Regions from separate parts of the Streptomyces sp. NPDC001904 genome, predicted to be linked through region 1. Evidence: riboswitches for the same ligand, from Rfam matches in the RefSeq annotation. Region 1 holds a riboswitch; the other holds the start of a gene.

Evidence for each region. A riboswitch is a leader RNA that binds a small molecule or an ion and turns the genes downstream of it on or off. The one in region 1 is predicted to bind glycine.
Region 2: it holds a riboswitch for glycine, as region 1 does, so the genes downstream of both, gcvP (aminomethyl-transferring glycine dehydrogenase) here and gcvT (glycine cleavage system aminomethyltransferase GcvT) in region 1, are expected to answer to the same signal.

Annotation. Positions count from the first base shown of each region.
Region 1 covers NZ_JBEOYI010000040.1:15,349-26,422, forward strand. Annotated here, with positions in the region: gene ABT127_RS36505 (L,D-transpeptidase) at 1-179, shown strand, start outside; gene ABT127_RS36510 (L-serine ammonia-lyase) at 201-1,571, opposite strand; gene glyA (serine hydroxymethyltransferase) at 1,715-2,986, opposite strand; gene gcvH (glycine cleavage system protein GcvH) at 2,995-3,372, opposite strand; gene gcvT (glycine cleavage system aminomethyltransferase GcvT) at 3,428-4,564, opposite strand; glycine riboswitch at 4,602-4,702, opposite strand; glycine riboswitch at 4,703-4,800, opposite strand; gene ABT127_RS36530 (AAA family ATPase) at 4,932-5,579, shown strand; gene ABT127_RS36535 (enhanced serine sensitivity protein SseB) at 5,672-6,487, shown strand; gene ABT127_RS36540 (enhanced serine sensitivity protein SseB C-terminal domain-containing protein) at 6,623-7,423, shown strand; gene ABT127_RS36545 (ABC transporter permease) at 7,822-8,826, shown strand; gene ABT127_RS36550 (ABC transporter substrate-binding protein) at 8,934-10,706, shown strand; gene ABT127_RS36555 (ABC transporter permease) at 10,830-11,074, shown strand, end outside.
Region 2 covers NZ_JBEOYI010000041.1:9,128-20,201, reverse strand. Annotated here, with positions in the region: gene ABT127_RS36750 (PhzF family phenazine biosynthesis protein) at 1-143, shown strand, start outside; gene ABT127_RS36745 (CPBP family intramembrane glutamic endopeptidase) at 186-986, opposite strand; gene ABT127_RS36740 (substrate-binding and VWA domain-containing protein) at 1,176-2,948, shown strand; gene ABT127_RS36735 (glutamate-cysteine ligase family protein) at 2,962-4,482, opposite strand; gene ABT127_RS36730 (hypothetical protein) at 5,014-5,601, shown strand; gene ABT127_RS36725 (DUF5999 family protein) at 5,960-6,160, shown strand; gene gcvP (aminomethyl-transferring glycine dehydrogenase) at 6,232-9,120, opposite strand; glycine riboswitch at 9,306-9,402, opposite strand; gene ABT127_RS36715 (PRC-barrel domain-containing protein) at 9,517-9,894, shown strand; gene ABT127_RS36710 (DNA polymerase IV) at 9,950-11,074, opposite strand, start outside.

The DNA of each region.
Region 1 (11,074 bases):
TGTCGATGTCGGACGCCAAGTGGTTCTACGGCCAGGTCAAGCAGGGCGACCCGGTGACGATCACCGGCTCGCCGCGCGCCAAGGCCCCGGCCGACAACGGCTACGCGGCCTTCAACCTGAGCTGGGACCAGTGGCTCCAGGGCAGCGGGTCCGGCGAGGGGACGACGGCCACCCTGTGACCGCCGTCCCGCACCCGCCGCTCAGCACTCGATGATGTTGACGGCGAGGCCGCCCCTCGCCGTCTCCTTGTACTTCACCGACATGTCCGCACCGGTGTCCCGCATGGTCTTGATGACCTTGTCCAGGGACACCTTGTGCGAGCCGTCGCCGCGCATCGCCATCTTGGCCGCGGTGACCGCTTTCACGGCCGCCATGCCGTTGCGCTCGATGCACGGGATCTGGACCAGGCCGCCGACCGGGTCGCAGGTCAGGCCGAGGTTGTGCTCCATGCCGATCTCCGCCGCGTTCTCCACCTGCTCCGGGGAGCCGCCGAGCACCTCGGCGAGCGCGCCCGCCGCCATCGAGCAGGCCGAGCCGACCTCGCCCTGGCAGCCGACCTCGGCGCCGGAGATCGAGGCGTTCTCCTTGAAGAGCATGCCGATGGCACCCGCCGAGAGGAGGAAGCGGACCACGCCCTCCTCGTCGGCGCCGGGCACGAAGTTGACGTAGTAGTGCAGGACCGCGGGGATGATGCCCGCCGCGCCATTGGTCGGAGCGGTCACCACGCGCCCGCCCGCCGCGTTCTCCTCGTTCACCGCCATCGCGTACAGGGTGATCCACTCCATGGCGTGGGCCAGCGGATCGCCCTCGGCGCGCAGCTTGCGGGCCGAACTCGCGGCCCGGCGGCGGACCTTGAGGCCGCCCGGCAGGATGCCCTCGCGGGCCATGCCGCGCGAGGTGCACGCCTGCATGACCCGCCAGATCTCCAGCAGGCCCGCCCGGATCTCGTCCTCGGTGCGCCAGGCCTTCTCGTTCTCCAGCATCAGCGCCGGGATGGACAGGCCGGTCTCGTGGGTGAGGCGGAGCAGTTCGTCGCCGGTGCGGAAGGGGTACTTCAGGACCGTGTCGTCCGGGACGATCGGGTTCTCGCCGGCGACAGCGTCTTCATCGACGACGAAGCCACCGCCCACCGAGTAGTACGTCTTGGTGAGCAGCTCCGCGCCGTCGGCGTCGAAGGCCCACAGGCTCATGCCGTTCGCGTGGTACGGCAGGGCCTTGCGGCGGTGCAGGATCAGGTCCTCGTCGAAGTCGAAGCCGATCTCGTGCGCGCCGAGCAGCTGGAGACGCCCGGACTCCTTGATCGCCTCGACGCGCTGGTCGGCGTGCTCGACGTCGACGGTGCGCGGGGAGTCGCCCTCCAGGCCGAGCAGCACCGCCTTCGGGGTGCCGTGCCCGTGGCCGGTCGCGCCCAGGGAGCCGTACAGCTCGGCGCGTATCGAGGCGGTGTGGGCCAGCAGGCCCTCGTTCTTCAGGCGGCGCGCGAACATCCGGGCCGCGCGCATCGGGCCGACCGTGTGGGAGCTGGACGGGCCGATGCCGATCGAGAACAGGTCGAAGACCGAGATGGCCACGGTGGGACTCCAATGGTGGTGGCGGACGACGCTGTCCGCCGGTGTTCGGGACTGACGGTGAGGACGTGACACGGGGCACCCTGCTCACTGTCCAGTGTGCGGGGTGCCCCGAGATTTCGTACGCCGCAAAGCGTACGGAACGGCTACAGGCCGGGGTACAGCGGGTGCTTCTCCGCGAGAGCGGTCACCCGCGCCTTCAGCGCCTCGGCGTCGTAGGACGGCTTGAGGGTCTCGGCGATGATGTCGGCGACCTCGCGGAAGTCGTCGGCGCCGAAGCCGCGGGTGGCCAGGGCCGGCGTGCCGATGCGCAGGCCGGAGGTGACCATCGGCGGGCGCGGGTCGTTCGGGACCGCGTTGCGGTTGACCGTGATGCCGACCTCGTGGAGCCGGTCCTCGGCCTGCTGACCGTCCAGCTCGGAGTCGCGCAGGTCGACCAGGACCAGGTGCACGTCGGTGCCGCCGGAGGCCACGTTCACGCCGTGGGCGCGGGAGTCCTCCGAGGTCAGCCGCTCGGCGAGGATCTGGGCGCCCTCGATCGTGCGCTGCTGGCGCTCCTTGAAGTCCTCGCTCGCCGCGACCTTGAAGGAGACGGCCTTGGCCGCGATCACGTGCTCCAGGGGGCCGCCCTGGAAGCCCGGGAAGACCGCGGAGTTCAGCTTCTTCGCGAAGTCCTTGTTGCGGGCGAGGATGATGCCGCCGCGCGGGCCGCCGAGCGTCTTGTGCGTCGTGGAGGTGACGACGTCCGCGTACGGCACCGGGTTGGGGTGCAGCCCCGCGGCGACCAGGCCGGCGAAGTGCGCCATGTCGACCCAGAGGTACGCCTCGACCTCGTCGGCGATGCGGCGGAACTCGGCGAAGTCCAGCTGGCGCGGGTACGCCGACCAGCCCGCGATGATGACCTTCGGGCGGTGCTCCTTGGCGAGGCGCTCGACCTCGGCCATGTCGACCAGGCCGGCGTCGTCCACGTGGTACGCGACCACGTTGAACTGCTTGCCGGAGAAGTTCAGGCGCATGCCGTGCGTGAGGTGGCCGCCGTGCGCCAGGTCCAGGCCGAGGATCGTGTCGCCGGGCTGGGCGATGGCGAACAGGGCGGCCTGGTTGGCGGAGGCGCCCGAGTGCGGCTGCACGTTGGCGTACTCGGCGCCGAAGAGCGCCTTGACCCGGTCGATCGCGATCTGCTCGGTGACGTCGACGTGCTCGCAGCCGCCGTAGTAGCGGCGGCCGGGGTAGCCCTCGGCGTACTTGTTGGTGAGGACCGAGCCCTGGGCCTCCATGACGGCGACCGGGGCGAAGTTCTCCGACGCGATCATCTCGAGCGTCGACTGCTGGCGCTTCAGCTCGGCGTCGACCGCGACCGCGACCTCGGGGTCGAGCTCGTGCAGGGATTCGTTCAGTACGGACTTCTTCTCAGTCATGAGGGGGGTCAGCTCCCGGAGAACTCGGTGTACTCGTCGGCGGTGAGCAGGTCGGCCGGCTCCTCGGAGAGGCGGACCTTGAACAGCCAGCCGCCCTCGAAGGGGGCCGAGTTCACGAGCGCCGGGTCGTCCACGACGTCCTGGTTGATCTCGGTCACCTCGCCCGTCACCGGGGAGTACAGGTCGGAAACGGACTTGGTCGACTCCAGTTCGCCGCAGGTCTCGCCCGCGGTGGCGGTGTCGCCGACCTCGGGGAGCTGGACGAACACGATGTCACCGAGCGCGTTGGCCGCGTGCTCCGTGATGCCGACCGTGGCGACGCCGTCCTCGGTGGCCGACAGCCACTCGTGTTCCTTGCTGTAGCGCAGCTGCTGGGGGTTGCTCATGAGGCGAATTCTCCTGTACGGGGGAGGGTGCCGGTGACGGCGGGGCTGGTGAGGGTCACTTCTGGCGCTTGTAGAACGGCAGCGCCACGACCTCGTAGGGCTCGTGCGTGCCGCGGATGTCGACGCCGACGCCGGACGTGCCCGGCGCGGCGTGGGACGCGTCGACGTAGGCGATGGCGATCGGCTTGCCGAGCGTCGGCGACGGGGCGCCGGAGGTGATCTCGCCGATCACCTCGCCGTCGGCGACCACGGACATCCCGGCGCGCGGGACGCGGCGGCCCTCGGCGATCAGGCCGACCAGCTTGCGGGGCGGGGCGGTCTCGGCGCGCTCGGCGGCTGCCCTGAGCGCGTCGTGACCGACGAAGTCCTCCCCGTGGGACGTCTTCTCGAACTTCACGACGCGGCCGAGCCCGGCGTCGAACGGGGTCAGCTCCGTGGTCAGCTCGTGCCCGTACAGCGGCATGCCCGCCTCCAGGCGCAGCGTGTCCCGGCAGGACAGGCCGCAGGGGACCAGGCCGTACTCGGCGCCGGCCTCGGTCAGCGCCTGCCACAGCTTCTCGGCGTCGGCCGGGGCGACGAACAGCTCGAAGCCGTCCTCGCCGGTGTAGCCGGTGCGGGCGATGAGCGCCTCGACGCCCGCGACGGTGCCGGGCAGTCCCGCGTAGTACTTCAGGCCGTCCAGGTCGGCGTCCGTGACGGACTTCACGATGGCGGGGGAGTGCGGGCCCTGCACGGCGATCAGCGCGTACGCGTCCCGGTCGTCGCGGACCTCGGCGTCGAAGCCCGCGGCGCGCTCGGTCAGCGCGTCAAGGACGACCTGGGCGTTGCCCGCGTTGGCGACCACCAGATATTCGGGGGCCTCGGTCTCGCCGAGCCGGTAGACGATCAGGTCGTCGAGGATGCCGCCGTCCGCGCGGCAGATCATCGTGTAGCGGGCGCGGCCGACGCCGACGGAGCCGATGTTGCCGACGAGCGCGTGGTTGAGCAGGTCCACGGCCCCGGGGCCGGTGACGGTGATCTCGCCCATGTGGGAGAGGTCGAAGAGGCCGGCCTTCGTGCGCACGGCGGTGTGCTCGTCACGCTCGCTGCCGTAGCGCAGCGGCATGTCCCAGCCGGCGAAATCGGTCATCGTGGCGCCGAGCGCACGGTGCAGGGCATCGAGTGCGGTCAGGCGGGAAGGCGTAGGGGTCATTGCTGGTGCTCCAGGGCATGACGGCGAGGGCGAAGTGTCCTCCCCATCTGTCATCGGAACCTGAGAGGTTCGCCCCGAGGGGCTTGCACCTTGGGTGGGGCCGCCGTACGAGACGGTCGGCCCGCTTTTCAGATGTGCCTCGCCCGCGCGGTTCGGGGCCTGAGAGATTCAAGGGAGGGACTTGCTCCTTCGGCGCCCAGGCCCTCACGTGCCTGGAACTCTCCCGCGCGGATTCAAGCGGCCTGTATGCAGTTGGCGCGCACATCATTGCATGCCCGGGGAACGGGAAAACAGATCGGAGGGCATTACCTACTCTTTACACTTGGTGGGGAGAAGTGGCGTGACCGGAACGGGGAGGACGATCACGGTGCACAAGGAGTTGGCGGGGGCGTACGCGACCACGGCGGGGGCGGTGGCGGGGGTGCGCATCCCCCGCCAGCGCTCGGTGCGGGACCTGCGCGGGCGCGGCGGCCGCACCCCGCGCCGGATCGGGTTCGCGGCGGGTGACCTGGTCGTGCTGTCGGGGCTGCCGGGCAGCGGGAAGTCCACGCTGATGCGGCGCGTGGTCACGGTGGTGCGGATCGACTCCCAGGACACCCGGGACCGCTGGGCGGCCCGGATGCCGCGCTGGGTGCCGTACGCGCTCTACCGGCCGCTGGTCCGCGTCGCGCACTACGCGGGCCTGCGCCGCGCCATGCGCTCCGGCGCCAGCCTCGTGGTGCACGACTGCGGCACCCAGGCCTGGGTGCGCCGCTGGGTGACGCGGTCGGCGGGGCGGCGCGGCGCGGCCGTCCACCTGATCCTGCTCGACGTGCCGCCGGACCTGGCGCTCGAGGGCCAGCGCGACCGCGGCCGCGGCGTCTCGCGCTATGCCTTCGCCCGGCACCGCAGGGCGGTCACCGCGCTCGTCACGTCGACGGAGTCCGGGGACCTCCCGGCCGGCATCGAGTCGGCGGTGCTCCTGGACCGCGCGGCGTCGGACGCACTCGGCGGAATCACGTTCCTGGAGCGCTGAGCGCGTGGGGGAGTCCCTCCGGCGGTACCGCCGAACGGGTTATCGTCGGCGCGGACCGTATGGCAGGGCCGGAGCAGAGGTTGAAGGCAGCTATGGAGACGCCGGGCATCCCGGAACAGGGGCACGAGCACTACGCGCAGGGTGAGGGTGGTGCGCACGCCCACCCGCAGCCGCAGCACACCTGGCCGGCGAACGAGCTGGAGGAGGTCCTCTCCGCGGCGCTCGGCCGTCCCGAGGGCGGCGGCCGCATCGTCGAGGTGCTGGGCCGCAGCCACCTGTGGATCCCGCTGCCCAAGGGCGGCGGCCCGGCCAGCCGCGACCTCGACCTGCCCACCCTGGAGCTGGAGGGCCAGGCCTACGTCCCCGTCTTCAGCTCCGAGCACGAGTTCATGCGGGTCACCGGCGGCCGGATGGACTGCACGGTGGCCCCGGCGGTGGAGTTCGCCCGCGGTCTGCCGCCGCAGGTCGGCCTCGCCGTGAACCCGGACGGCACCATCGGCGTCCCGCTCCCGCCCCCGGCCGTCGCCGAGCTGGCCCGCGGCGGCCGCACCCCGCTGGACGGTCCCGCGACCGGCGGCCGGGTCGTGCTCTCCGAGCCGGACTGGCAGGACGACCCGGTCGACTTCCTGACCGCGGTGCGCGAGGAGTTCGACGCGGCCGGCACCGTCCGCACGGCCCGCCGCTGTCTGGCGGTGGTCGAGGACGGCGACCCGTCGCTGTTCATCGGCGTGGAGCTGACCGCGTGGGAGGGCCCGGCGCGGGACGTCCCGCTGGACGCGCTAGGCCGTGCGCTGGGCCGGACGCCGGTCGCCTGGCCGGTGAATCTCGTCTTTCTCGACGTCACTCAGGACCCGGTCGCCGACTGGCTGCGGACCCATGTTCGTCCGTTCTACGCACGAGAGGTGTGACACCGTCCGTCAAGTCGGTGTCAGTAACGCCGCTTAAGCTGGTTTCATGACCTGACCGGGCGGTGTCACACCGCCCGGCGCGGGGCGATCGGGCGATCCGCAGACGGGCAGAAGTACACGAAGGGGCGGTTACGGGTGAGTGCGTCGGGCACGGCCGCGGCCGGACAGGTCGAGCAGATGCTGCGCCAGGTGACTCCCGGGCGCTACGACGCGTACGAGGCGCTGCTCCAGGCACTCGCCGATCCCGCGGCGGGCCAGGTGTGGATGCTGCTCTGGCACGGCCAGGCCGGCTCCCCCGACGCCCAGTACGGGAACATGGAGGTCGACGGCTTCGGCTACGCCCCCTGCGTCACCTCCGCCCAGGAGCTCTCCGCGTCCGGCTGGTCGCGCGCGTACGAGGTGGTCGGCGGTGTCGACGCGGCCCGCACGCTCTACCCCGACCACTACGGCCTCTGGCTCAACCCGCACGCGCCGGGCGGCGGCGTCGGCATCCCCTGGCTCGACCTGCGCCGGATCGCGGGCGGCCTCGACCGGCAGCCGGCCGGTCCGCTGCGGCTGTCCGAGCCCACGATCGACCTCCCGCAGTTCTACGCGGTCCTGGCGCAGAACGCGCACCGTACGACCGCCGTACGGGCGCTGCGCCGCGCCTGGGTGCAGCCCGCGCTCGGCGCCCCGTACCTCGCCATCGGCCTCGATGTGTACGACACGTCGCCCGCGTCGGTGGACTCGGTGCGCGCGATGATGCAGCAGTCCGTCACGGCGGTGCCGGACGGTCTGCCGGTGTCCACGGTCGCGATGTCCGACGAGTACGACCCGGTGGCGATGTGGCTGCGGGCGAACGCCCGGCCGTTCTACGACCGCGAGGCGCATGCCGCTCCTGCCGGTCAGGCCGGTGGTGGCTACGGGTATCCCCCGCCGTACGGTGCGTCGTACTGACCGCTTTTGTCCTCAAACGCCGGACGGGCCGGGATTACCACCTGAACCTCAAGTCCTCCTCAACTCCGCGTGTGCAGCGGTCATTTCGGGAAGAGGCTGGTTGGGGGAGAGAAACTCCCTCGTGGGCCCAATGTCCGACTCGTCGCCCCTTCAGCCCCAACTGCCCAGTGTTCGCACGCCGTTGACCGTCGTCCGGATAACGGAACCCCCCAGACAGCATCACGTTTAGGCATCCTTTCCCCGTCAAGTCTGGCAACAGATCGCACACAGGTTGAAGACTCCCGCTCCAAGGGGTTCGACCTCGTGTACGAGCCCCCCGAGAACGACGGACTGAACCACGCCGCCACCAGCGGCAAGTGCGGGCCGGTCACCGCCGGTTGAGAGGGGTCCCTGCCACGATGACGGCACCATTGCACGACACGACTGCGGAGGCGGAGCCGGTCGCGTCGGCCGACGCTGCCGCGAGCCAGTCAGGCGGCAAGGTCGAAGGGCGGTCGCTCAAGCAGATCGCCTGGAACCGCCTCAAGCGGGACAAGGTCGCCCTGGCCGGTGGCATCGTTGTCGTCCTCCTGATCCTGGTCGCGGTCTTCGCCCCGCTCATCGTCGGTCTGCTGGGCCACCCGCCCAACGACTTCCACCAGGACAAGCTCGACCCGCTGACGAACCTGCCCACCGGTTCGCTGGGCGGCGTCAGCAGCGACTACCTGTTCGGCGTCGAGCCCAACAAGGGCCGCGACGTCTTCAGCCGGGTCGTCTACGGCGCCCGGATCTCGCTGCTCGTCGCGTTCCTCGCGGCGATCGTCGCCGTCGTGCTCGGCACGGTCTTCGGCGTCGTCGCGGGCTACTTCGGCGGCTGGATCGACTCGGTCATCAGCCGGGTCATGGACGTGCTGCTCGCCTTCCCGCAGCTGCTCTTCATCATCTCGCTGGTCTCCGTGCTCCCCGACGACATGCTCGGGCTGACCGGAACGGGCGTCCGCGTCGCCATCCTCGTCCTGGTCATCGGCTTCTTCGGCTGGCCCTACGTCGGCCGGATCGTCCGGGGCCAGACCCTGTCGCTGCGCGAGCGCGAGTACGTGGAGGCGGCCCGCTCGCTGGGCGGCGGCAGCCGCCACATCCTGCTGCGCGAGCTGCTGCCCAACCTGGTGGCCCCGATCGTCGTCTACATGACGCTGATGATCCCCACCAACATCCTCACCGAGGCCGCCCTCAGCTTCCTCGGCGCGGGTGTGCGCCCGCCGACCGCGTCCTGGGGCGGCATGCTCCGGGACGCGCTCGCGACGTACGAGCACGACCCGATGTTCATGGTCTTCCCCGGTGTCACGATCTTCATCACCGTCCTCGCGTTCAACCTCTTCGGGGACGGGCTGCGCGACGCACTCGACCCCAAGGGCACCCGCTAGGCCCTCAACAGCCCTCTTTCCACAGGCCCCTGTCGCATCGTCAGGCGGCGCACCCGACTGGTTCATCGGCGACTTGCCCGGACCGCGATCTCGGAGGATACGAGAAAATGCCCACAGGTATTCCCAAGCGACGGCTCGCTGCGTGCGCTGCCCTCGTCGTCGGGGCGCTGGCGGCCACTACGGCGTGCGGCGGCGGTGACGGCGACAGCAAGGACGGAGCCAAGGCGCCCGGCTTCAACGCCGCGCTGAACAAGGTCGTCAACGCGTCCACCAAGAAGGGCGGGACGCTGAAGTTCGTCGGCAAGCAGGACTTCGACTCCCTGGACCCGCAGCGGACGTACTACGGCATGACCTGGGACTTCATGCGGTACTACACCCGCACCCTGGTCACCTACGACACCAAGCCGGGCAACGGCTCCAACAAGCTGGTCGGCGACCTGGCCACCGCGCCCGCCACCGTCTCGGACGACGGCAAGACCTACACGTACAAGCTGCGTGACGGCCTGACCTGGGAGGACGGCTCCAAGCTGACCTCCAAGGACATCAAGTACGGCATCGAGCGCATCTGGGCCACCGACGTCATCACCGGCGGCCCCGGCTACCTGCGCTCCACCCTCGACCCCAAGGGCGCGTACAAGGGCCCGTACAAGGACAAGTCGAAGGACAAGCTGGGCCTGAAGGCGATCGAGACGCCCGACGACCAGACCATCGTCTTCCACCTGCCCAAGGCCAACGGCGACTTCGAGCAGATGCTCGCCATGCCGACCGGCGCCCCGGTGCCGCAGGCCAAGGACACGGCCGCGAAGTACACCCAGAAGCCGGTCTCGTCCGGCCCGTACAAGATCCAGAGCTACAACGCGGGCAAGAGCCTGACGCTGGTGCGCAACACGGCCTGGAAGAAGTCGTCCGACCCGATCCGCCCGGCCCTGCCGGAGAGGATCACGGTCACCATCTCCTCGAACCTGGAGGAGAACGACAAGCGCCTGATGGCCGGCGACTACGACGTCGACGTCAACGGCACCGGCATGACCCAGAACGGCCGCGTCTCGGCCGTCGAGAAGTACCGGGGCAACGTCGACAACGTCCAGACGTCCTTCGTGCGCTACGTGGCCCTGATCACCGCCACCAAGCCGCTGGACAACGTCGAGTGCCGCAAGGCCGTCTTCTACGGTACCGACTTCGCCAGCATCCAGCAGTCGCGCGGCGGCAAGGTGGCCGGTGGCGAGATCGCCAACTCCACCTTCCCGAAGTCCATCCCGGGCTACAGCGACTACGACCCGTACGGCATCGTCGCCCGCAAGGGCAAGCCGGACGTGGCCAAGGCCAAGGACGCGCTGAAGCAGTGCGGCAAGCCGAACGGCTTCTCCACCAAGATCTCCGCCCGCAGCAACAACCCGGGTGAGGTCGACGCGGCCGAGGCGCTCCAGGCGTCGCTCGGCAAGGTCGGCATCAAGCTGACGATCGACTCGATCGACGGCGCCCAGTCGTCCTCGATCACCGGCTCGCCGAAGGTCGTCAAGTCCCGTGGCTACGGCATGACGATGAGCGGCTGGGGCCCCGACTTCAACTCCGGCCAGGGCTACGCGCAGCCGCTGTTCGACAGCCGCTTCATCTTCCCGACCGGTAACTACAACGAGTCGCAGATCAAGGACAAGAAGGTCGACAAGCTCTTCGACGACGCGATCGGCACCACCGACCTGAACAAGGCCAAGCAGCTCTACACCGACCTGGACCACGAGATCCTGGACCAGGCGTACTGGATGCCGTTCATCTACGAGAAGAACATCTCGTGGCGCAGCAGCCGTCTGACCAACGTGTACTCGTCCGCGGCCTACAGCGGTCGCTACGACTACGTGATGCTCGGCGTCGGCAACAAGTAGTCGTAGTCCTTCCGGTCGTTGAGCTGATCCCGCTCATGCCGTCGAAACCCGCCAGTCCGAAGGGCAGGTGATGGCCTCGGCGGCGGGGACCCCGAACGGGTCCCCGCCGCCGGGCCGCGCACAGTGCTTGCTTATCTCATCCGGCGCCTGTTCGCCGTCGTCATCATGGTGCTGATCGTGTTGTTCGCGACCTTCACCATCTTCTTCATGCTGCCCAAATGGGCGGGCCAGGACGTCGCCGTCCTCTTCGCCGGCAAGGCCACCAGCCCCGAGGCGCTGGACGGCATCCGCATCAAGCTGGGCCTCAACGACCCGCTGCTCGTGCAGTTCTGGGACTTCGTGAAGGGCATCCCGCTCGGCCGCGACTA
Region 2 (11,074 bases), on a different contig from region 1:
AACGCCTCGGCCGTACCGACCTGACGGGCCTCCAGGCGTCGGCCCGCACCGGCCTGGTCAGGGTGGCCCTGCGCGGCGAGCGCACGCTGCTCACCGGATCAGCGGTGACGGTGATCGACGGCGAGCTCCACAGCCGCCCCTAGGGCGTGTGCCGGACGGCCGGGGTGACAGGACGGCGGGCACGGTCAGGCGGTGGGCAGCCAGTCCGCCTTCCCCGCGAGCAGCGCGTATCCGACGAACGCGCCGACGTCCAGCAGGGTGTGGGCCACGACCAGGGGCCCGACCCGCCCCCACCGCCGGTACAGACAGGCGAAGACGACGCCCATCGCGACGTTCCCGAAGAAGCCGCCGATGCCCTGGTACAGGTGGTACGAGCCGCGCAGCACGGACGACGCGACGAGCGCCGTGCCGGGCGTCCATCCCAACTGGCCGAGCCTGCGCAGCAGGTAGCCGACGACGATGACCTCCTCGAGGACGGCGTTCTGCGCCGCCGAGAGGATCAGCACCGGGTACTTCCACCACACGTCGGGCAGCGCCTCGGGCACCACGGTGAGGTTGAACCCGAGCCCGCGGGCCGCCAGATAGAAGGCGATCCCGCAGCTGCCGATCACGGCGGCGATCGCGGCGCCGCGCGCCGAGTCGAACCACGGCCGGGTCCGGTCGAAGCCGATCGTGCGCAGGCTTCCGCCCTCCCGGAGCAGGAGGTGCGCGACGAGCGCGACGGGCACGAGCGCACTGGCGATCCCGAACAATTGCCACGCCAGATCCAGCCACGGACGCCCGGGAGCCGCCGAGGCGTTGAGGGTCGCCGCCTGGTCCTTCAGACCACCCGGTTTGGTGACCGATCCGACAAAGCTGATCAGCGCGGACACGCCACTCGCACCGAGCGAAAGCCCCAGAACGAGCAGCGTCTCGTCCCGTAGGAATCGTCGTGAAAGCCGCTCGCCGGGAAAAGATCCGGCCACCGCCCCTGGTTCCACCTGCACACCTGCCTTAGTTGTGTATTCCCGCCTCATCCCTCACGTCGCCCCGCTAGGGTCTCGAATGCAGGTACGAAGATCGCGCGCGACAGGCCGAGGGGGACGGGGCGCCGCAGTCCGGCGAACCGCTCCCCTCTCTTGCTTCACCGCTTATATCGCAACTGCCTTTACGGCTCAGGGAGGGGCTCCAACGTCATGGGACGTCACAGCAGCATGCCCGACGAGTACGGGACGGCCACGGCCGACCACCGGCCGCGATCACGCGGCCGCACGGTGGCGATCGCGACGGCCCTGGTCCTCGTCGTCGCGGCGGGCACGGCCGTGGCGCTCCGCAGCGATCTGCTCGGCCTGGGCGGTTCCTGCGGAAAGACGGTCCATCTCGACGTGGCCGCCTCCCCGGACATCGCCCCGGCGCTGCGTGCCGCCGCCACGCACGCCAGGGACCAGGAGCTGACCTCGGACGGGTCCTGCCTCGACGTGGCCGTCTCCGCCCGCGACTCGTACAAGGTCGCCGACAGCCTGCGCAGCGGAAAGGGCGGCGAGGACTTCCAGGTCTGGGTGCCGGACGCGGAGCTCTGGATCAAGCGGGTCGAGCAGAACGACAAGGCCACGAGCGTGTCGCCGACCGGCACCGTGGCCACGTCACCGATCGGCGTGGGCATGGTCGCGTCCGCCGCCAAGTCCTTCGGCTTCCCCGACAACAAGTACAGCTGGACGGAGCTGGCGGGCGCCGCCCTCCAGGAGAACAAGCTCCGTCTCGGCGCCGCCGATCCGGCCCGCAGCGCCACGGGCCTGCTCGCGCTGACCAGACTCGCGGCGGCCTCGGCGAAGTCGGGTGACGACGGAACCCAGGCCGCCGCCATGGCGAAGATCCTCTCCCAGCGGACGTCCGACAGCGACGGGCAGCTGATGGACACGGTCGCCCGTGACGACTCCGGCACCGAGCGGGGAAACCCGAAGCGCAACGAGGCACTGGTCCTCTCCGAACAGGCCGCCTTCGCGCACAACGCCGAGGTGGGCGACTCCGGCGCCCTCGACCTCTTCTACCCCAAGGACGGCTCGCCGGAGCTGAACTACCCCTTCACGCTGGTCGACGAGTCCTCCCTGAGCACGGAGGAGAGCCGCGCCGCCGTCCGCTTCATGACACTGCTCAACACCTCCGAGGGCCACCGGATCCTGAGCAAGTACGGATTCCGCAACGAGGACGACTCGGTCGACAAGTCGGTCGCCGAGGGGGCCGGCGGCCGCGCCCCGCAGCCGTACGCCGACGCCGTCACGGAACCGGCCACGGACGAGCAGCTGGAGCAGACGCTCGGCATGTGGACGATCACGGTGCAGAGCGCCCGCGTCCTCGTCGTCGTGGACGCGTCCGGCTCGATGGCGAACCCGGCGCCGGGCCGCACCGAGTCCCGGATGGAGGTGACCAAGGCGTCCATGCTGGCGGCCCTGTCCACCTCCTTCACCGACGAGGACGACATCGGCCTGTGGGAGTTCTCGACCAAGCTGGACGGCGATCGCGACTACAAGAAGCTGGTCCCGACCGCGCGCCTCGGCGACCGCACCGCCTCCGGCACCCAGCGCGAGCGCCTCTCCGCCGCGTTCGCCTCGCTGCAGCCGGTGGCGGACGGCGCGACGGGCCTGTACGACACGACGCTCGCCGCCTACAAGGACGCCAAGGCCTCCTACAAGAAGGGCAAGTTCAACGCCGTGGTCGTGGTGACCGACGGCGTGAACGAGGACCCCGGCTCGATCTCCCGCAGCAACCTGGTCCAGCAGCTGCAGTCGCTGACCGACGCCGAGCAGCCCGTGCCGCTGATCGGCATCGCCGTCGGTCCGAACACCGACAAGGACGAGATCGAGCAGATCGCCGAGGCCACCGGCGGATCGGGCCACCAGGTCCGCGACCCCGCCGACATCCAGCAGGTCATCCTGAAGGCCATCATGGAGGCCGGCGCCCGCACCAACTGAGCGCACCGACGGATCAGCGCAGCGGCACGGCGGGCTCCGGCAGTCCGACGGGCCAGGTGTGGACCGGTTCACCGAGGTGCATCAGCTCGGCGTACCGACGGGTGGTCGCCGCGAGCGCCGCGTCCCGGGCGAGGCCGCTCTCCAGCGCCCGGTGGTACGTCGCCGCCTGCCACTGCGCCCCGTTCGTCCGCAGGGCGCAGCGCTGCTCGATGACCCCCAGGTAGAAGTCCCGGTCGGCGGGTTCGACACCCCACGCGTCGAGCCCGGCGGCCGCGAGCGGCAGCAGTTCGTCCTGGACGAGCGCCACGGCCGCCACTTCCTCCGTGCCGCCGAACCGGCCCCGGCGCGGCCATTCCAGACGTGCCTCGATCCCGTACCGGCAGGCGGCGTCGAAGTTCCGGGATGCCGCGTCGAAGGAGAGCCGCGACCACACGGGCCGCGCGTCCTCGGCGAGCGCCCGTACGACGCCGTAGTAGAAGGCGGCGTTGGCGATCACGTCGGTGACGGTCGGCCCGGCCGGCAGCACCCGGTTCTCCACCCGCAGGTGCGGCACCCCGTCGGCCACCCCGTACACGGGCCGGTTCCAGCGGTAGACGGTGCCGTTGTGCAGCACGAGTTCGGCGAGGCTCGGTGTGTCGCCCTTCTCGATGACCTCCAGCGGCCGTTCGTCGTCGAGCAGGGGCAACAGCGGCGGGAAGAAGCGCAGATTCTCCTCGAAGAGGTCGTACGCGGAATCGATCCACCGCTCCCCGAACCAGGTCCGCGGCCGTACTCCTTGCGCGACGAGTTCAGGCGGCCGGGTGTCCGTCGACTGCTGGAACAACGGCGGCCGCGACTCCCGCCACAGCTCCCGCCCGAACAGGAACGGCGAATTGGCACCGAGTGCAATCTGCACGGCGGCGACCGCCTGCGCCGCGTTCCACACAGCGGCGAAACGTCCCGGTGTGACCTGGAGGTGCAGCTGCACCGAGGTGCACGCCGCCTCCGGGGCGATCGACGCGGAAGTGCAGCTCAGCCGCTCGACGCCGTCGATGTCGAGGGAGAACTCCTCGCCCCGCGCGGCCACGATCTGGTCGTTGAGCAGGGTGTAGCGGTCGACGTCCGAGAGGTTCGCGGAGACGAGGTCCTCCGCGCTCAGCGTCGGCAGAATGCCGATCATCACGATTCCCGCAGCGACCTCATTGGCTTTGCGGTGCGCATAGCCGAGACCGGTCCGCAGCTCCTCCGCCAGCTGGTCGAGCACCCGCCCGCCGAGCCGGTGCGGCGCGATATTGACTTCGAGATTGAACATGGCGAGTTCCGTCTGGAAATCGCGGCTCGCGATCCTCTCCAGTACTTCTGCATTCATCATTCTCGGCAGTCCGTCGGGCCCGGCGAGATTCAGCTCGATCTCCAGGCCCATGAGATTCTTGGGCCGGTCGAACCGCTTCTCGTCCAGCAGCCTCTGGAGCCCCTCGAGACACTCCCTGTGCTTGTCCCGGTAGCGCCGCCGGTCAGCCATGTCGACCGTCCCCGCAACGACCTTCTCCCCCATGGAAGCGTCCCTCCTCGCATGGGCAGCCCGCCCACCCGGCCGCATGTCACGGTGGATGATGCCCAGGCAATGTGATCGATAACGCCCCGCTCGGGCCCGCGGGGCAGTACGCTCCACGCAGTTACCCCGAGGCACATTCCTTAGGCATGCGGCCCCGCGCAGATTCACCGGGCCGGGATCTGGTGAAAAACGCCGACGAGAACCGGCCGACCGCTTGACCTAAAGACATCGAGGTCACAGCAGGGTCACTCGCGGAAACCGCGGGAAATACCCGCAAAATAGCCCCAGAACTGCGGCTGATTAAGCCCTTGTCGGCGCCACGGCATCTGGTAGCCGAAACATAGAGTGAACATACGTCGTATAAACTCCGCGAACGAGACAGAGTGTGGGCGCCCGAGGCCGATGCCCCCGCCCTCTCTGGCCCGCCACGCACCTTCTGTGTACTCACGTGCCCCCAGCAGCAGACAGCGCCGTCCGCTCTCCCGCACCGCCCCCAGCACCATGTGCCTGTCGAATGAGAGGCGACCCACCATGCCGCTGCATGTCCCTCCGGCCCCCGCGCCCGCCCTGCGCACCGTTCTCACGGCTCTCGGCTCCCCCACCGCCGTCCGCGAGGCCCGCACCCCGTCACTGCGTGCCATCCACGGACCCGCGAGCCCCGAACTCCCGCTTCCCGTCCACGTCCTGGACCACATCACCGAGACCACGGGCCCCTCGCGTGCCCGTCTCACCGGCTGGCGATTCCTGATCCGCTCCGGGGAGCGGGCGGTGGCCGCCGCCGACACCATGCTCACCCCCGACGGCTGGGCCTTCTCGCACTTCTTCGAGGGCCCCTACATCGCGTCCACCGAACGCGCCCTGCGCCAGGCCGAGACGCTGACCAGGCACTACCAGCCCCGGCTGCTCTCGGTGCCCGAGCTGTACATGCTCACCCTGTGGCTGCACGGGGACCACACCGCCGACGCGGCGACCGGTCATCCGGCGGCCGACGACATCCTGGTCCCGCTCGCGCCGGCCCCGCCCGGCATCGCCGCCCACCGCCCGCACCGCGTCGCCGAGTTGCTCCCGGTACTCACCCACCGGCTGACACCCGCGCGCGCCACGACCCTGCTCGCCTGACGCGGCCGGAGACCATCCCGCTCGACCCGCCCGAAGACCTGTGCCCCGCACCGCCCGCCGTCCGGTCGCGGGGCACAGCCCTGTCCGTACCCGTCCGCCCCGGCCGGACTAGCCCCATCCGGCCACCCCGAACCACCCGAAGGGACAGTGCCGTTGAGCTGAACCGTCCGCACGGGTGACGCGTCTCCAACCTGTGAGGACCGCTGCTACGAAATCCCTGCGGATTGACGCCCACAGGGCAACACTGGGTTCCGACCGACCGACAAACGGGGGTGCGGCCATGAATACGCCTTCACGCCGCAGCACGGACAGCGACAGCACCGTCATCGACATCACTACGCAGCGAAAGATCCCATCCATGTGCCAGCACCAGTCACCGTGCCCGACAGCAGACTCCGCGGACCGGGAAGCCGCCCTTCCAGTGGCCCACCACCCGGAGCAGGGCTGGAGCCTCCTGTGCAACGGAGTCCTCCTCTTCGAGGACACCGGTGAGCTGCTCCCCAACGGCACGATCATCGCCCCGCACCGCCCCTTGGGCACGGTGGTGACAGCGGCCTGAAGCCCCGTAAGGGGCGCGGGGAGCTGCGCGACCAGCCACGGACAACGGCCTGCCGCGCAACCCCCGTCGGATCACCCCTCGTAGGCGTCCATGGGCGGGCACGAGCACACCAGGTTCCGGTCACCGAAGGCCTGGTCGATGCGCCGCACCGGCGGCCAGTACTTGTCGGACGCCACGACCCCCGCCGGGAAGACACCCTCGTCGCGGCTGTACGCGTGCTCCCACTCGCCGCCGAGCATCCCGGCCGTGTGCGGAGCGTTCCGCAGGGGATTGTCGTCGGCCGGCCACTCGCCGGAGGCGACCCGCTCGATCTCGCCCCGAATCGCGATCATCGCGTCGCAGAACCGGTCGAGCTCGATGAGGTCCTCGCTCTCGGTGGGCTCGATCATCAGCGTCCCGGCGACCGGGAACGACATGGTCGGCGCGTGGAACCCGTAGTCGATGAGCCGCTTGGCGATGTCGTCGACGCTGACCCCGGTGGCCTTGCTGAGCGGCCGCAGATCGATGATGCACTCGTGCGCGACGAGCCCGCCGGGACCGGTGTACAGCACCGGGAAGTGCGGTTCGAGCCGCTTGGCGATGTAGTTCGCCGACAGCACGGCCACCTGGGTGGCGCGCTTCAGCCCCTCGCCGCCCATGAGCCGGACGTACGCCCAGGAGATCGGCAGGATCCCGGCGGAGCCCCACGGCGCGGCGGAGATCGGCCCGACCCCCGTCTCGGGACCGGCGCTCGGCTGCAGCGGGTGGTTCGGCAGGTACGGCGCCAGGTGCGCGCGCACACCGACCGGACCGACACCCGGGCCGCCGCCACCGTGCGGGATGCAGAACGTCTTGTGCAGGTTCAGGTGCGAGACGTCGCCGCCGAAGTGCCCCGGCTTGGCGAGCCCCACGAGTGCGTTGAGGTTGGCGCCGTCGACGTACACCTGACCGCCGGCGTCGTGCACGGCGCCGCAGATGTCGGCGACGTGCTCCTCGAACACGCCGTGCGTCGACGGGTACGTGATCATGAGCACGGCGAGCTGATCGGCGTACTGCTCGATCTTGGCGCGCAGGTCCTCGACGTCGATCTCGCCGTCGTCGGCGGTCTTGACGACGACGACCTTCATGCCGGCCATGACCGCACTCGCCGCGTTGGTGCCGTGGGCCGAGGACGGGATGAGGCAGACGGTCCGCTGGTCGTCGCCGTTGGCCCGGTGGTAGGCGCGTACGGCGAGCAGCCCGGCGAGTTCGCCCTGCGATCCGGCGTTCGGCTGGAGGGAGACCTTGTCGTATCCGGTGACCTCGGCGAGCCGCTCCTCCAGCTCACGGATGAGCGTGAGGTAGCCCTGGGCCTGCTCGGCCGGCGCGAAGGGGTGCAGCTGGCCGAACTCGGGCCAGGTGACCGGCTCCATCTCCGTCGTCGCGTTCAGCTTCATCGTGCAGGAGCCGAGCGGGATCATGCCGCGGTCCAGCGCGTAGTCGCGGTCGGCGAGGCGGCGCAGGTAGCGCAGCATCGCGGTCTCGGAGCGGTACTGGTGGAAGACGGGGTGGGTCAGATACGCGTCGCCGCGCAGCCGCGCGTCCGGCAGCGCGTCCTCGGTCGCGGCGTCCAGCGCCTGGAGGTCGGCGCCCTCGACGCCGAAGGCCTCCCAGACGATGCCCAGCTGGGCCCGGGTGGTGGTCTCGTCGCAGGCGACCGAGACCTGGTCGGCGTCGACGAGCCGCAGGTTCACCCCGTTCTCCCGCGCGGCGCTCACCACGGCGGCGGCCCTGCCCGGCACCCGCACGGTGACGGTGTCGAAGTACGCCTGGTGCACGACCTCGACGCCGCCCGCTGCCAGACCTGCGGCCAGCAGGGTGGCGTAGCGGTGGGTGCGCCGTGCGATGGCCTTCAGCCCGTCGGGCCCGTGGTAGACGGCGTACATGCCGGCCATGACGGCGAGGAGCACCTGCGCGGTGCAGATGTTGCTGGTCGCCTTCTCCCGGCGGATGTGCTGCTCACGCGTCTGGAGGGCGAGGCGGTACGCCTTGTTGCCGTCGGCGTCGACGGAGACTCCGACGAGGCGTCCGGGGAGGGACCGCGCGAACTTCTCCTGTACGGCCATGTATCCGGCGTGCGGTCCGCCGAAGCCCATCGGCACACCGAATCGCTGCGTCGTGCCGATGGCGATGTCCGCGCCCAGCTCGCCGGGCGAGGTCAGCAGCGTCAGCGCGAGGAGGTCGGCGGCGACGGTGACGACGGCGCCCAGCTCGTGCGCCTGGTCGATGACGGGCTTGATGTCCCGCACGGCGCCGGAGGCACCCGGGTACTGCACGAGCACGCCCACGACACCGCGCTCGGCGATCTCGGCGGGGATGCCGTCGCTCAGGTCGGCGACGACGATCTCGACGCCGGTCGGCTCGGCCCGCGTCTCGATCACGGCGACGGTCTGCGGCAGCGCGTCGGCGTCGACGACGTACACGCCGTTCTTGACCTTGCCGATGCGCCGCGACAGCGCCATGGCCTCGGCGGCGGCCGTGCCCTCGTCGAGCAGCGAGGCGCCGGAGGTCGGCAGCCCGGTCAGCTCGGCGACCATGGTCTGGAAGTTGAGGAGCGCCTCCAGGCGGCCCTGGGAGATCTCCGGCTGGTACGGCGTGTAGGCCGTGTACCAGGACGGGTTCTCCATGACGTTGCGCAGGATGACGGGCGGGGTGAAGGTCCCGTAGTACCCGAGCCCGATCATCGATCCGAGGACCTGGTTGCGATCGGCGAGGGAGCGCAGTTCGGCGAGCACCTCGGCCTCGGTGCGGGCCGCGGGCAGATCCAGCGCCTCGGCGCTCTTGATCACGTCCGGCACCGCGGCCGCCGTCAGTTCGTCGAGCGAGCCGTAGCCGACCTGCGCGAGCATCTTGGCCTGGGCTGCGTCGTCGGGACCGATGTGGCGCTGTTCGAAGGGAATTCCCTGCTCCAGCTGCGCGAGCGGAATGCGGTTGGCGGTCATGGCGGAGGCCTCCTGGTCAGTACGACCTGCGAGGGGCACCACGGCGCTGGTGCCCGGACGGCCTCCCCCTCTGTCATCTCAACCTGAGAGCTTCACCGGCCGCCCCGCACGATCGCGAGGACACACCGGCTTTCACCGTCGGTGAGGGCGAGGAACGTGCACCCCGCCCTGCTTTCCAGAGTGACCTCGTCCGTGCGGTACGGGGGCCTGAGAGATTCCGGGGAGGATTTGCTCCTTCGGCGCCCCCCGACGACGGTCGGAGGACTCTCCCGCACGGGGTCAGCAGCCGCTTGCCAGCCTACCAGCGGCGACTTGAGCACCAGCTTCGAGTGGCCGCCTTCTCGAATGTGCTCTTTCGTAGTGCTTACAGACGAGTTGCGACCAGCTGGAGGGCCCGTGCAGACCGACATCGATCCGCGCAACCTGATCGGCCGCAAGGCGCTCGACCGCAACGGAACGAAGATCGGCACCATCGACGAGGTCTACCTCGACGACGCCACGGGCGTTCCGGAGTGGGCGGCCATACGGACCGGCCTGTTCAGCCGGGACGCCTTCGTCCCCCTGGAGCCGAGCGAACTGGTGGACGGCACCCTGCGCGTCCCCTTCGAACGCTCCCTGATCAAGGACGCCCCCGACTTCGGCGTGGGCCGCCACCTCTCCCCCGAGCAGGAACTCCAGCTCTACCACCACTACGGCCTCGACATCTCTGCCCCCTCCGAACCGGACCTGACCTTCGGCCACATCGCGGGCACCCCGGACCCCGAAGCCCCGTAAGGGGCGCTGGGAACTGCGCGACCGGCCACGACGCACGCGCACCCGCCCGCACACCTCACCCGGCAGACGCCGACCGCACACCACTGTCGACGAGCGGCAACGGATCAGCGGCCTCCAGCGACGGATCATCGACGGAAAACGTCCGCACCCGCCCCGGCTCGACCGAGTAGGGCGTCTCGAACCGCACGGTGACCCGCCCGAGCCCACTGCCCTGCACCCACCCGGGCCCGAACTCGGCATGGCGCACGTCGTGCCCCGCCATCCACCGCCGCGCGGCCGGCTCCTCGACGACGTCCTCGGCCGTAGCTTCGGCAGCCGCCTCCTCCTCGACGGCCCCCGCAGTCGCCGCCTCCTCCGAGGCGGCCGCAGCGGCCTGCGCGAACAGGTCCTCCTGCGTGAAATCGGCGAGCCCAGTGACCCCGACTCCGAGCAGCCGCACGCCCCCGGTGGTGTCCACACCCTCGAGCAGCCGTGCGGCGGCCTCCCGGACCACCCCGGGGTCGTCGGTCGGCCCGCGCAGCGTCTCGGACCGCGTCAGGGTCGAGAAGTCGTATCTGCGCACCTTCAGCACCACGGTCCGCCCGGACCTCCCGGCGGCCCGCAGCCGCTCCACACACCGGTCGGCGAGCCGCTGCACCTCCATGCGGACCCGCACCCGGTCATGGATGTCGACGTCGTACGTGTCCTCGACGGAGACGGACTTGGAGTCCCGCTCGGCGACGACCGGCCGCTCGTCCCGCGCGAGCGCCATCGCGTACAGATGGCTTCCGTGGGCCTTCCCCAGCATCCGTACGAGCTCGTCCTCGCCCGCCTCGGCGATCTCCTCGACGGTGTGGATGCCGGCCCGGCGCAGATGGTCCCCGGTGGCAGGACCGACGCCCGGCAGGATCCGCACGGACTTCGGGCCCAGCAGCTGCCGCTCGGTGCCCGGCGGTATCAGCAGCAGCCCGTCCGGCTTGGCCTCCTCGGAGGCGATCTTGGCGAGCATCTTGGAGACGGCGAGCCCCACGGATCCGCTCAGCCCGGTCACCCGCCTGATGTCACCGCGCAACTTCAGCCCCACGGCTTCCGCGGAACGCGCGTCCCAGGCCCTCTCACCGGCCTCCAGATCGACGAACGCCTCGTCGAGGCTCAGGGGCTCCACCAGCGGCGAAAGCTCCCGCAGAAGGGCCATCACCTG